Regions from separate parts of the Priestia sp. JSM ZJ58 genome, predicted to be linked through region 3. Evidence: predicted binding sites of a transcription regulator. Region 3 holds the regulator's gene; each other region holds the start of a gene.
What was found. The regulator Rex, encoded in region 3, represses fermentation and respiration genes when NADH is low (regulators of the CRP and FNR family bind a similar motif). The targets are predictions, from matches to a motif close to TTGTGAAATATTTCACAA.

Region 1: a site for Rex is predicted at 2,266-2,283, ahead of ACH6EI_RS22975 (anion permease). Genes of this name have one in related genera too.
Region 2: a site for Rex is predicted at 2,617-2,634, ahead of ahlS (AhlS family quorum-quenching N-acyl homoserine lactonase). Genes of this name have one in related genera too.

What each region holds. Positions count from the first base shown of each region.
Region 1 is NZ_JBISEM010000002.1:319,793-324,358, forward strand. Features, by position in the region: gene ACH6EI_RS22970 (alpha-amylase) at 1-673, shown strand, start outside; gene ACH6EI_RS22975 (anion permease) at 703-2,136, opposite strand; gene ACH6EI_RS22980 (class I SAM-dependent rRNA methyltransferase) at 2,418-3,617, opposite strand; gene ACH6EI_RS22985 (PepSY domain-containing protein) at 3,811-4,566, opposite strand, start outside.
Region 2 is NZ_JBISEM010000001.1:1,961,677-1,966,242, reverse strand. Features, by position in the region: gene ACH6EI_RS10490 (sugar diacid recognition domain-containing protein) at 93-1,190, opposite strand; gene ACH6EI_RS10485 (sigma-54 interaction domain-containing protein) at 1,187-2,575, opposite strand; gene ahlS (AhlS family quorum-quenching N-acyl homoserine lactonase) at 2,897-3,745, shown strand; gene ACH6EI_RS10475 (iron-containing alcohol dehydrogenase) at 3,800-4,566, shown strand, end outside.
Region 3 is NZ_JBISEM010000012.1:3,723-8,288, reverse strand. Features, by position in the region: gene ACH6EI_RS27275 (CPBP family intramembrane glutamic endopeptidase) at 1-416, shown strand, start outside; gene ACH6EI_RS27270 (YdiK family protein) at 413-640, shown strand; gene tatC (twin-arginine translocase subunit TatC) at 667-1,422, opposite strand; gene tatA (twin-arginine translocase TatA/TatE family subunit) at 1,438-1,623, opposite strand; gene ACH6EI_RS27255 (redox-sensing transcriptional repressor Rex) at 1,677-2,315, opposite strand; gene ACH6EI_RS27250 (ABC-F family ATP-binding cassette domain-containing protein) at 2,774-4,566, shown strand, end outside.

The sequences.
Region 1 (4,566 bases), on a different contig from region 3:
TGTGGGAGAGTTTTGGAATCCAGAATTAACAGCCTGTCAGGAATTTTTAGACGTTATTGATTATCAAATTGATTTGTTTGACGTATCGCTGCATTACAAACTGCATGAAGCCTCTCAGCAAGGAAGAGATTTTGATTTAACCACAATTTTTGATGATACATTGGTTAAAACTCATCCGTTGAATGTTGTCACATTTGTAGATAACCATGACTCTCAGCCAAATGAATCTTTAGAATCTTGGGTAGAAGATTGGTTCAAACAAAGTGCTTACGCTCTAATTTTACTTCGTGAAGACGGCTATCCTTGTGTATTTTACGGAGACTATTTTGGGATAGGCGGAGAGCATCCAATTGAGGGAAAAGAAAAAGATATTTCTGCTCTCTTGCACGTACGCTATGACAAAGCATACGGACAGCAAGACGATTATTTTGATCACCCGAATACCATTGGATGGGTAAGGCATGGTGTAGAGGAATTTGAGAAGTCTGGATGCGCTGTGGTGATGTCAAACGGCGAAGACGGCGAAAAGAGAATGTTCGTCGGCGAACACCGAAGCGGACAAACGTGGATCGACTTCACAAAGAACCGAGAAGACCAAGTTGTGATTGAAGAAGACGGCTACGGACACTTCCCTGTAAATGGCGGCTCTGTATCTGTTTGGGCTGAAGCATAAAAAAAACAGTGGCCTGCGCCACTGTTTTTTTACCATAGACCTAGCAGTTTCCACCACAAGCCGCCAATTCCAATCCAAATGATAATATGAATAATTGAAATTAAAAAGCCGAGCGACCACCATTTTTGCTGCGTTACATATCCACTACCGAAGAACACCGGTGCCGGTCCACTGCCGTAGTGAGTTAAACAGCCAAATAAATTGCTAAAGAACGCTAAAATTAATGCTGACAGTAACGGAGGCGCACCAGCGGCCACGATGACAGATAAAAATGCTGCGTACATAGCGCTGACGTGAGCCGTGTTACTCGCAAAAAAGTAGTGAGAATAAAAATATGCAATAGCTAGTACAATCAACGCCGTCATCCAAGACATATGACTAACAGTGCCTTTCATCAGATCACTGAACCAAGGAATCATGCCTAGATCATTTAAGAAAGTTGCCATCATAACCAAAACAGCAAACCAGACTAATGTATCCCATGCTCCCTGTTCTTTTTTGATGTCCGACCAGCTTAACACTTGCGTTAAAAGCAGCGCACATAGACCAATAAAAGCAGTTGTTGTTGCATTAATATTTAAATTAGCGCCAAAAATCCACAGCACAAGAAGAAGTAAAAATACGCCAATCATGTACCATTCTTCTTTCTTTAGCGGACCCATTTCATTTAGTTTTTTTGCTGCAATTTCAGATGCTTCCGGCGTTTCTTTTAATTCTGGCGGATACAGCTTATAAATAACGAGCGGAATAACAATTAAACTAATAATTCCAGGTACGATTGCAGCCGCTGCCCATCCAACCCATGAAATAGTCTTTCCTGTAATTTGTTCCGTCATTTTAACAGCAAGAGGATTGGCCGCCATTGCCGTTACGAACATAGCCGATGTAATCATATCGCCTTGAAACGATACTTTTGTTAAGAAAGCACCGACTCTGCGCTCCGTACCGTCTCCAGTTCTCGATCCGTATGTTTCAGATAAAGAACGAATGATTGGAAGAATAATTCCTCCAGCTCGTGCTGTATTAGACGGCATTGCAGGTGATAAAAGTAAATCACTTACGATAAGAGAATACGATAGTCCCAACGTCTTTTTACCGAATAAACGAACAAAGATATAGGCAACCCTTGTTCCTAGACCAGTCTTAATAAAACCTCTAGAAATAAAGAATGCAATAACGATCAACCAAATCGTCGTATTTTGAAAACCGCTGAGCGATTGTTCAAGTGTTAATGTATTAGTTAATACAATAATGGTTAAAGATAAAATAGCTACACTGCCTAATGGCAACGGTTTAATGATAAGACCTACGATAGTAGCCACAAAAATAGCGAATAAGTGCCAAGCCTTCACATCAAGTCCGGACGGAGGTGTAATAAACCATAAAACAAGTCCGATTGCCAGACAAATTAATAAAGGAATAAACTTCACTTCGCCGGCAGGCTTTTTAGTTGTTTCAGCCATAATCTTTCTCCTTTCATGTTTTTAAATAATAATAGTAGTAGTATGCTCTTTCCCCTTCGTACCCAATACTTGTCCCATTTAAAATAAAATAATTGTAAAAATACGTTTCATAAGGATGATATTGTAAATTTGTGAAGTGTTGAGCATAATTCCTTTATTATTTTATCATACATATTGACAATTTTTATCTTTCACCTTCATTTTATTCCCTTCAAAATAGCTTGTAAGCGTTATTTCATCAAAATAAATAAGCTGCATGAGTTCATCATGCAGCCTTGCATTTAACGATTTACTTTTTGAATAAACACGACTTTGAGATAATCACCTGACTTAAATTCTTTTATTGTTTTAAAATCAGCTGGAAGAGAGAACTGCTCCATCATTTTGTAACGTTCCCCTTTTTCGTTAAAAGCTTTTTCAATAAACGAATGAAATTTTTTCATATCAAAATTACTTGCATTCGTCGAAGCTACAATGACACCATTTGGCTTTGTAAGAGCAATGGCTTCTTTTAATAAATCTTTGTAGTCTTTTGCCGCGCTGAACGTATGCTTTTTCGATTTAGCAAAGCTCGGCGGATCTAGCACCACAAGATCGAACGTCATATTCTTCTTAACCGCATATTTAAAATACTTAAAAACATCTTCCACAATAATGTCCTGTGCTTCGTGATCAATTCCATTTACACTAAATTGCTCAATTGTTTTTGCCAAGCTGCGATTGGCCAAGTCGACACTTGTTGTTTTCGCAGCTCCTCCAAGAGCGGCCGCCACTGAAAATGCGCCTGTATACGAAAACATGTTTAGAACGGTCTTTCCTTTTGCATATTTATCTCGAATCGTTTTACGGACGTCTCGCTGATCTAAAAAGACCCCAACCATCGCTCCGTCATTTAAATAAACGGCAAAACGAATACCATTTTCTCTTACAATTAAAGGGAACTCACCTTTATCCCCTACTACAAAATCATCTTCTTCAATATACTGCCCTTTTACGTTGAAACGTTTTTTCTGGTACAGCCCTTTAAAGTTAGGCGCAGATTTTAAAGCTTCAATAACGTATTCTTTAAATTGATAAATTCCTTCACTATACCAGCTCGTGACGTAATATCCGTCATAATAATCAATGATTAAGCCGCCAATTCCGTCACCTTCACTATTAAATACACGAAAAGCAGTTGTATCTTCAGACGCATAAAAATCGTGACGAGAGGCAATAGCTCGCTGAATTTTTCGTACAAAAAACGCCGCGTCAATTTGTTCACTTTTCTTCTTCGTCAGAATCCATCCGTAGCCTTTGTTTTGTTTTCCATAATAGCCTTTGGCTAAGAATTGATTTTTTGGAGTGACTAAGTTAATAATAACGCCTTCTTCTTGCAGTTTATGACCATCAACAAGCGCATCTTTTTCAATGAGTGGATAACCTTTATTCACTTTTTTAATAAAAGCTTCTTTGGCTATAACTTGTACTTCTTTTCTCATGTGTACACCCTATCTATTTAATTTAGTTCATTCTAGTTTTATCCATTTTACGAGAATAATCTACATTTATCTTAACATAGATAACCGGTAATGTTTCCAGTTACAAAATAGAAAAGCAGAGGATACCTTGAAGCACCCTCTGCTTGATATGAATGAAAAATGAAATGTATGTTTTATGTTTTAAGATAAAAAATTATGAGCACTCTTGTCCAGTATATGCATCGAACTTAAGCGTCTGCTGCTTGCTTCCGCTCACTAAAGTCACCACGTATACAGTTATTGAGTTTTCTGTTATAAGCTCAATATGCTCTACTTTTCCTTCTTGATGTTTTAAAGCAAGAACTTTTACAGCGGTCTCCGTTAACGGCTGAAGCTTATCATGTTTTACATGTGTGATTTCACCCGAAACCGCATCGATTGTAACGGTGTATTCCGTATTATCTTTGATTATTTTTACTGTGAAAATCGCTGCGTTTTGATCATATTCTACCATTTTCACCTTACCTGCATATGTAGCCAATGCAAGATCTTTTGCATCTTGTCTCGTTAATAGCTTCACTGCTTGCTGAGAAGTATTAACTACTTTTCCTGTGAAAGCATCTAACGTTACCGTATATTGAGTGCTATCTTTAAGAATCACTGCGACATACTGACTAGCGGATTCTTTAAACTCTAGACTATATACGTAACCACTATATTGTTTAACAATTGCTTCTTTTATTTTTTGCTCTGATATTAGCTGCGGCTCTTTTTTATTCTCATGAATGACTTTCCCCGTTAGACCATCCACGGTTAGCGTATATTCTACTTTGCCATCTACTACAGTTAACGTATATTCATGCATTTCTTTGTTAAATGTAATAGATTGAATCGCTCCTGTATACTGCTTAGAAATGGATTCTTTCACTTGATTTTGTGTCCATAACTTCACTTCTTGCTTCTTCACTAC
Region 2 (4,566 bases), on a different contig from region 3:
TGCTAATTGTAAGCGCTACCTTTAATTCTTTCATTAGTCACTTCAACAAAAAGAGACCTTGCTATCGCAAGATCTTTTATGCACGTGCACAATTATGAAATTTTAGATAGCAGTAGCGCTACATACAGTTCGAGAAGGTCTTTTACTTTCCTTGGATCTTTTCCCGTAATATCTTGAATTTTATCTAGACGGTAGCTTAGCGTATTCCGATGAATAAAAAGCTTTTTAGCTGCCGTGCTTCCTTCGCCATTTTCTTCTATGTAGATCGTTAACGTTTCGATAAGCTCTTTTTTCTTATCATATTCCTTAAGCTTTTCATAGTATTGCAACAGATCATGATTTTCTTGAAAACCGGCGCGTTGACGTAACAGTACGGGAATTTGATAATCCGAATAGCAGTAGAAATCAGCTTCTGGATGAAGCTTTGAACCAACCGAAAGCGTATCTTTCGCCTGCTGATACGATGTATGAAGGCCTTTAAAATCAGCTTGAACAGATCCTGCAGATAATTTATAAAGGCAATCAGACGCACGAAGCTGCTTTTCCAGCTGTTCAGCATAGCTGCTAGCGCTGCCGGCTTCTATAGATTTTAATAGAACCACTCCGTCTGGAAGCATAGCGTATAGATCATTATTAGCTATGTATTTCTTTACAACCTTCATAACTTCATGGCGATTTTCAGCTTTAATAATTAGTGCCATTCTTGGAAGGTATAAGTTAATATTAAACCGATTCGCTCGTTCAAAAAATAAGGAATCCAGCGGCTCTTCTTGTTGAAGAAGCTGATGAACCAGCTCTTCTTTTAATCGTTCATCCCACTGAATTTCCTCTATTAAAATCATTTCTTGAAAAATCATTTCAGCAGCCATACGCACGAGCTTTCCGTAATTACGAATCTGCTCTGGCAGTCCTGTTAATCCCACGACTCCAACAATTTCTCCGTTAAAGAAAATAGGCAAATTCACGCCCGGTTTGGCTCCGCGCAGCGTGTCAGCCTCCTGCTGAGTAATTTCGTAAGAACTGCCGCTTTTTAATACCATTAGCGCTCCTTCGTGAATTTGGTCCATTCGCTTTTTGTCACCAGAACCAATAATGACTCCTTTTTCGTTCATCACGTTAATGTTGCAATCAATAATCTCCATTGTTCTATACACAATTTTCTGAGCTAATTCTTTTGTTACGTATCTCAAGCCTGCTCCTCTCTTTCTTTACATTCCCATCTTTTTAGTTTCTTTATTAAAGTAGAATGATCGATACCTAATTCTTTCGCTGCCTGCCGGAGTGATGGACAATGTTGAATAGTCTCTTTAACGAGTCGCTGTTCAAACTGCTCCACTTTCTTTTTTAGAGGTAAATAATCACATTTTTCATCTTCATGATAAGTATGAAAAGGTAAATGATGGGCTTCGATTGTTTCTCCAGGAATAGACACAATCATATTCTCCACCATATTTCGAAGCTCTCTTACATTTCCTGGCCATTGGTAAGCTTCTAATACTTGCTTCGCTTTATTTGATATGCGCTTTTGGACGTAATACAAGCTGCAAAAGTAGGAAACATAATGATCAACCAGTAAACTGATATCCTCTTTACGTTGAGATAGAGGCGGAAGGCTGATTTCGACTACCTTTAAACGGTAGTATAAATCTTCACGAAACCTCCCCTTTTTAATAAGCTCTCCTAGATGTTGATTTGTTGCCGAAATGATTCGTATATCGATACTTTTTGTTTTAGTTCCTCCAATTTTCTGTACCTGCTTTTCCTGTAACACTCGAAGCAGTTTCACTTGCAAGGAAATCGGCATTTCACCAATTTCATCAAGCATCAAGGTTCCGCCATCAGCGAGTTCTAACAGTCCTATTTTCCCTTCTGTTCGAGCGCCAGTAAAAGCTCCCTTTTCATAGCCGAACAACTCCGATTCTAGCAACGGCTCAGGAATGGCTCCGCAGTTCACTTTAATAAATGGCTGATTGTTTCTATCGCTTGAATCGTGAATAAGGTTAGCGACTACTTCTTTTCCGGATCCTGAGGGACCTGATAGAAGAATACTTGTAGGAAACGGAGCTACTCGTTTGGCTTGCTGATAAACCAAGTTCATCCTATTGCTTTGAAACACTAGGGGCTGTTCCGAGCCATTCACTTTCACAGCGTATTTATTTGCATTCATATGCGAAAACTCTTTTACCTTTAACAGCTCTTTTTTAACTGCGTTTAACTGTGTAATATCCTGTACAGTGGTCACAACGAGCTCTATTTCACCTTGTTTGTTAAACACTGGATTTCCTGTTACCATAACGTCTCTTTCGCTTGAAATGGTTTGCATAATAGAGCGCTGCTGTTTTTCTACTAACACAAGTAGGGAAACAGATTGATCAATATATCCTTCATCGATAACGGTTTGCATATGCTTTCCTAATACGTCTCGTTTATTTGTTCCCGTGATTTTTTCATAAGCTTCATTTACATATATCGTTATTCCCTTTTTATTTACTACATATATTCCGTCCGTAGAGAATTCAATGATGGCCTGTAACGTTTCGTTCGTCAAATCTTTTTTCCCTTTAAAAGAAGTCATTGTTTCGCATTCCTTTCTTATGGTGAATTCCCGCCAACATATGTTGAAACTTTTCACCACTAACCATTCAATGCACAATAGCCTTTTTCCTTCTAAAAGCGGTGAATTTTTTCAGCACTTGGTTATAAGAACCGAGGAAAACGGCGCTAATATTTACTTTTCAAATACTGGCATAAAAATTGCAGTTTAGTATGTTGAAAGAATAGGAAAGAGTCTATCCATTTTAAAAAGGATTATTCTCTCCAGCATATAGGGTAAATGTAGTATAAAGCTATTTTGAAAGCGCAAACAAAAATCCAACTACGTTTAGGAGGCTATTATATGTGTAATATTATCAAACCTAACCCAAAGCTTTATGTGATGGACAACGGCTCGATGCAAATGGATAAAAACTGGATGCTTGCAATGCATAACCCAGCAACTGTTAAGAACCCTCAGGCACCTACGGAATTTGTAGAGTTTCCAATTTATACTGTATTAATTGATCATCCTGAAGGGAAAATTCTGTTTGATACAGCCTGCAACCCTGAATCAATGGGACCACAAGGGCGTTGGACTGAAACAACTCAACAAATGTTTCCTTACTCCGCTACAGAAGAATGTTATTTACCAAATCGATTAGAACAATTAGGGGTTGACCCTAAAGAAATTAAATTTGTTGTTGCCTCCCACCTTCATCTTGATCATGCCGGCTGCTTAGAATTGTTCACTAACGCCACTGTTATCGTTCATGAAGATGAGTTAAACGGCACTCTTCAGTCTTATGCACGCAATCAAAAAGAAGGTGCTTACATTTGGGCTGACATTGACGCCTGGATAAAAAATGACCTTCGTTGGAAAACGATTAAACGAAACGAAGATACCATCAAACTGGCAGAAGGAATTAATGTCTTGAATTTTGGAAGCGGACATGCTTGGGGTATGCTTGGTCTTCATGTTCATTTGCCTGAAACAGGTGGCATTATCTTAGCATCCGATACAATCTATACAGCTGAGAGCTATGGTCCTCCTGTTAAACCACCCGGTATTATCTATGACTCTCTTGGATATGCAAACACGGTTGAACGTATACGCCGTCTAGCCTACGAAACTAATTCGCAAGTTTGGTTTGGTCACGATGCAAATCAATTTCAGCAGTTCCGCAAATCTACTGAAGGTTATTACGAATGAAATCAAGCAGCTGCTTAATATAAAAAAATTTTCTATAAATCGGAGGGCAAACAAATGACCATTTCAAAACTAGTTTTCACCCCTCTCAGCTACACAGGATGGGGATCACTTCAGCAACTGCTTCCGGAAGTAAAAAAATATGACCCTGCTCATATTTTAATCGTCACAGATCCAGTGTTAAAAGACATTGGACTTGTAGATAAAGTGAGTGCTCCTCTTATCCAAAATGGATACGAAGTAGATGTATATGCAGATACGGCACCAGAGCCGCCCTTAGCGCTTGGTGAAAAACTCGTATCTTACGCAAAAAGCCGAAAATTTGATTTAGTCATTGGAGTTGGCGGCGGCAGCGCGTTAGATTTAGCAAAACTTACGGCCGTTTTAGCCGTTCATGACGGAGCTGTAGAAGAATATTTGAACTTAACTGGCACGAAACAAATTACGGAAAAAGGGCTTCCAAAAATTTTAATTCCCACGACCTCCGGCACGGGCTCAGAAGTAACGAATATTTCTGTATTATCTCTTGAAAGCAGCAAAGACGTTGTGACCCACGATCATTTGCTTGCGGACGCCGCCATTGTAGATCCCGAGCTTACGCTGAGCGTTCCTTCTAAAGTAACAGCGGCTACAGGGATTGATGCATTAACTCATGCCGTTGAGGCTTATGTATCGGTAAATGCAAATCCAGCAACGGACGCCTTAGCCCTACAGGCTATACGCATGATCAGCTCTTCTTTAAGAGCAGCTGTAGAAGATGGCGAAGATAAAGAAGCGCGAACTCAGATGAGCTACGGAAGCTATTTAGCAGGTCTTGCTTTTTT
Region 3 (4,566 bases):
TTGGCATTACCCAAGTATCTGAAAACACACAAAATATTGTTAATCTTGTTAAAGCAACGCCTTTCCTTATTGTCGTTACGTCTGTTATTGGACCAATACTAGAAGAGATTATTTTCCGAAAGATTATTTTTGGTTCTCTTCACAAACGATACAATTTCTTTATCTCTGCATTTATTAGTTCCCTTATTTTCGCTGCGGTACACTGGGATTTTAAACATTTACTTGTGTATACAGCTATGGGATTTGTATTTGCATTCCTTTATGCAAGGACGAGACTAATTGTTGTACCTATTATTGCTCATGTTTTGATGAATACAATTGTTATTTTATCTCAAACTATTTTTGCAGATAAAATTATAGAAATGCAAAAACAAGCAGAACAAATGCAGTTCATTTTTGGAGGCATGTTTTTATGAAGAATATCCCTTTAACACGAGGGTTTATTTATATTATTATGGGGATTTTATTCACCTACTTGGCAATTCAAAATGCCCAGGAAACCGTCTGGAATTTCCCCACAATCTTATTTGCACTCGTAGCCGCATTCGATTTCAGGTTTGCGGTTCGCATCTTTATCTTGCACTACAAAATTAAAAAATTGCAGCAGCAATATAAAAATCAAGATGATTCATCCAAATAAAAAAACCACTGTTTCAGTGGTTTTTTTTACATACTAACATCTTCTCTTTCTTGCTCTGCCCTTGCCTTTAACACTTTGCGATACGAAATGCGGGAAATAATGATGCTGATTTCATACAAAATTAAGAGCGGCACTGTCACCATCATGTGCGAGAGCAATTCCGGTGGTGTAATAAGTGCGGCAATAACTAGCAGTACGAAATAGGCATATTTTCGAATTTGAGATAAAAACATAGGCGTTATAATTCCTAAACGCGTCAAAAACATAACGACGACAGGAAGCTGAAACAACAAGCCAAAAGGCAGTGTGAGCTGCATTAAAAAAGAAAAGTATTCATTAATGCCAATCACTTGGTTTACATTCAGCTCATCAGAAACGCGCGTCATAAAATCAACGACAAATGGAAACAACACAAAATAAGAAAAAGAGACACCGCCAATAAAGAGAAAAATGGAAACAGGAATATATCCAAGCGTTACCTTACGCTCTTTTTCATATAAACCAGGACTAATAAATGCCCAAAGTTGATACAGTGCAACAGGAGCTGCAAGTACACAGCCGATAATAACAGCAAATTGCATATAAATCTTAACTGGATCTGTTAACCGAAATGCATTCATCGTTAAATTCTTTGCCTCATCAGCATGCTGTAAATAGACAATAACCTTATCCGCTATAAAAAAGCCGCCAATTGTGGCAATCACAAAGAAAAATAAAACAATTAAAATGCGTTTTCGCAGCTCTCCTATATGATCATATATTGACATTTCTTGTTCGGTCATACTATGATCACCCTTTTACTCTTTGTCATCTACTTGACGCTGTTTATCTTTTTCACGATCTTCTGATGCACCGCTAGCGGCATGCTTAAACTCTCTAAGCGTTTGGCCCACTGATCTTCCTAGCTCCGGTAACCGTTTCGGTCCAAAAATAAGCAGTGCTACAATCGCAATAATAATCCAACTGCCTGCTCCAATCCCCATATTCCCACTCTCCTTATTAATTTAGACTTAAGGAAATCGTAACACAGTCCGCCTTATTCAACAGGATAATTTTTCAAAAAGTAGACGAGCGACTGTAATTCTACAGCAAGATCAATATGATGGAGTCGAATCTCATCCGGTACGTTTAAGCGTGCAGGAGTAAAGTTTAAAATTCCTTTAATTCCGCAACTCACTAAACGATCAGTAATTTGCTGAGCAACAGTGGCAGGAACGGTTAAAATCGCTACTGAGATGTCATCACTCATATAATCTTCCAATTGGTCAAGATGATAAACCGGCACGTCGCCTACTTTCGTACCTACTTTATCTTCTATCACATCAAAAGCGCACTCAATTTTGGTGTTATTATTTTTAATAAAATTATAATTTAAAAAGGCCGTTCCTAGATTCCCTACGCCAATCAGTGCTACTTTCGTTACTTCATCTTGGTCTAACGTTTTACGGAAAAATGTAAGTAAATAATTCACATTGTAGCCGTATCCCTTTTTTCCTAATGCACCAAAGTAAGAAAAGTCCCGACGAATAGTAGCAGAATCCACTTTCACTGCCTCACTTAACTCCGCTGACGACACACGCTGTTTACCAGAAGCATGCAAATTTTTCAAAAAACGATAATAAAGCGGCAATCGTTTAGCCGTTGCTTGTGGTATTTTTAATTGTTCAGTGTTCACGTTGTACCCCCTCAGTTCATGTATGTCATTGCTAACATTTTCAAGTCATATTGCATTACCTTTCACAAAGCATCAACCGCTTTGAGGTAGCGCTTCCAATTCTCTCTCTTTTCTCTTGTTTTATATATACTCCGCTTCACACCTCGACGGCTTTTGTCTATTCAGCACTCCTTAAAGTCGGTATGTAGAACGAAGCAATTAGCCCTTCAAAGAATCGGTTTGTTAGTCATGACGGATTTTTTACATCCATCATAGATAAGTTCAGAGATGCACTTATCTCTTATTTTAACATAGTATCCTGTATAAAATGTGCAGGGGAAATCATTTTATTTCATGAATCAAAACATTCGCTTCATCATTTGTCCTTGTCCCTCTACAAATTACAAACGCTTGTAGGAAGAACTTGTAGTTGAAAATATGTTAAAATACACTATGGATATACTACTAGAGGTGAAAAAATGATTATTCTACAATTGAACGGTATTACAAAATACTATGGGGCAGAACCCATTTTATCGAATATAAAGTTAGAAGTACAATCAAAAGACCGCATTGCCCTAGTGGGACGAAACGGTGCTGGTAAATCAACTTTATTAAAAATTATTGCTGAGCAGCTTTCCTATGACAGCGGAGAAATTATTAAACCTAAGGGTGTTTCCATTGATTATATGGGACAAGATACAGTTCTTGAGTCAACACTCTCCATATGGGAAGAAATGATGACTGTCTTTGCTCCATTAAAGAAGATGGAAAAAGAATTACGTACGCTTGAAACGAAGATGGGTGATCCAGACATTTTTAATGATTCAGTTCAATACGAAAAACTAACCAAAGAGTATGATCAGCTTCAAGTAACGTTTAAAGATTTAGGCGGCTATCAATATGAAGCGGATACACGATCTATTCTTCACGGTTTCCGTTTTTCAAACTTTGACTACAGCACCCCTATTTCCTCCTTAAGCGGTGGACAAAAAACGCGCCTGGCTCTTGCAAAACTGCTTTTAACAAAGCCTGATTTGCTTATTCTGGATGAGCCTACCAACCACTTAGATATTGAAACTTTAGCATGGCTGGAACAGTTTCTGCAAGGGTATGAAGGAGCTATTTTAATCGTTTCACATGATCGTTACTTCCTTGATAAAGTCGTAAATCAAGTGTATGAAGTCGTACAAAAAACAACGGTGAAGTACACGGGCAACTACTCTAAATACCTTGTACAAAAAGCAGAGCGATATGAAAAAGAGTTGCGTCAGTACGAAAAGCAGCAAGATGAAGTCGCAAAGCTGAATGATTTTATTCAGCGAAACATCGCCCGCGCATCGACTACAAAACGTGCGCAAAGCAGACGTAAACAGCTCGATCGAATGGAGTTAATAAATCGACCTAACGAAGGCGAAAAATCAGCTAGTTTTTCGTTTGAAATTGAACGTCAAAGCGGAAATGAAGTCTTAAATCTGGAAAATGTGTCTATCGGATATGATGAACACAACTATGTCGTCCAAGAGGCAAACCTTCGCATTAAAAAAGGGGAAAGCCTTGCGTTGGTTGGTCCTAATGGCGTGGGGAAATCAACTTTATTAAAAGGCATTGTGGATAAACTCAGCTTCAAGACTGGAACCATTTCCTTTGGCTCAAATGTAATGGTTGGTTATTACGACCAAGAGCAAGCCAATTTAACGTCTAATAAAACCGTTTTAAATGAACTTTGGGATGACTACCCAGCCAAACCTGAAAAAGAAATCCGTACAGCGCTTGGAAATTTTCTGTTTTCAGGTGATGATGTACTGAAAATCGTTTCCACGCTCAGCGGTGGTGAAAAAGCACGTTTGGCTCTTGCGAAGCTTATGCTTCAAAAAGCTAACTTCTTAATTTTGGATGAACCTACTAACCATCTTGATTTAGATAGCAAACAAGTACTCGAGAATGCGTTAATTGATTACCCAGGGACTCTATTATTTGTTTCACATGACCGTTATTTTATTAATCGTATTGCCAATAAAATAGCAGAGCTATCTCCTGAAGGAGTAGAAGAATTTCTTGGAGATTATGACTATTATGTAGAAAAGAAAGCAGAAATAGAGGAAATTAAAGAATTAGAAAATATAAAAGCAAACGAAGAACGTACGGTAAAAGTAGATAAACAGTCCTATAAACAAGATAAAGAACAAAAGAAATTGATGAGACAGCGAACGCGCCGCATTGAAGAAATTGAAACTGAAGTAAACAAATTAGAAGCCGCCCAAGCGGCGAA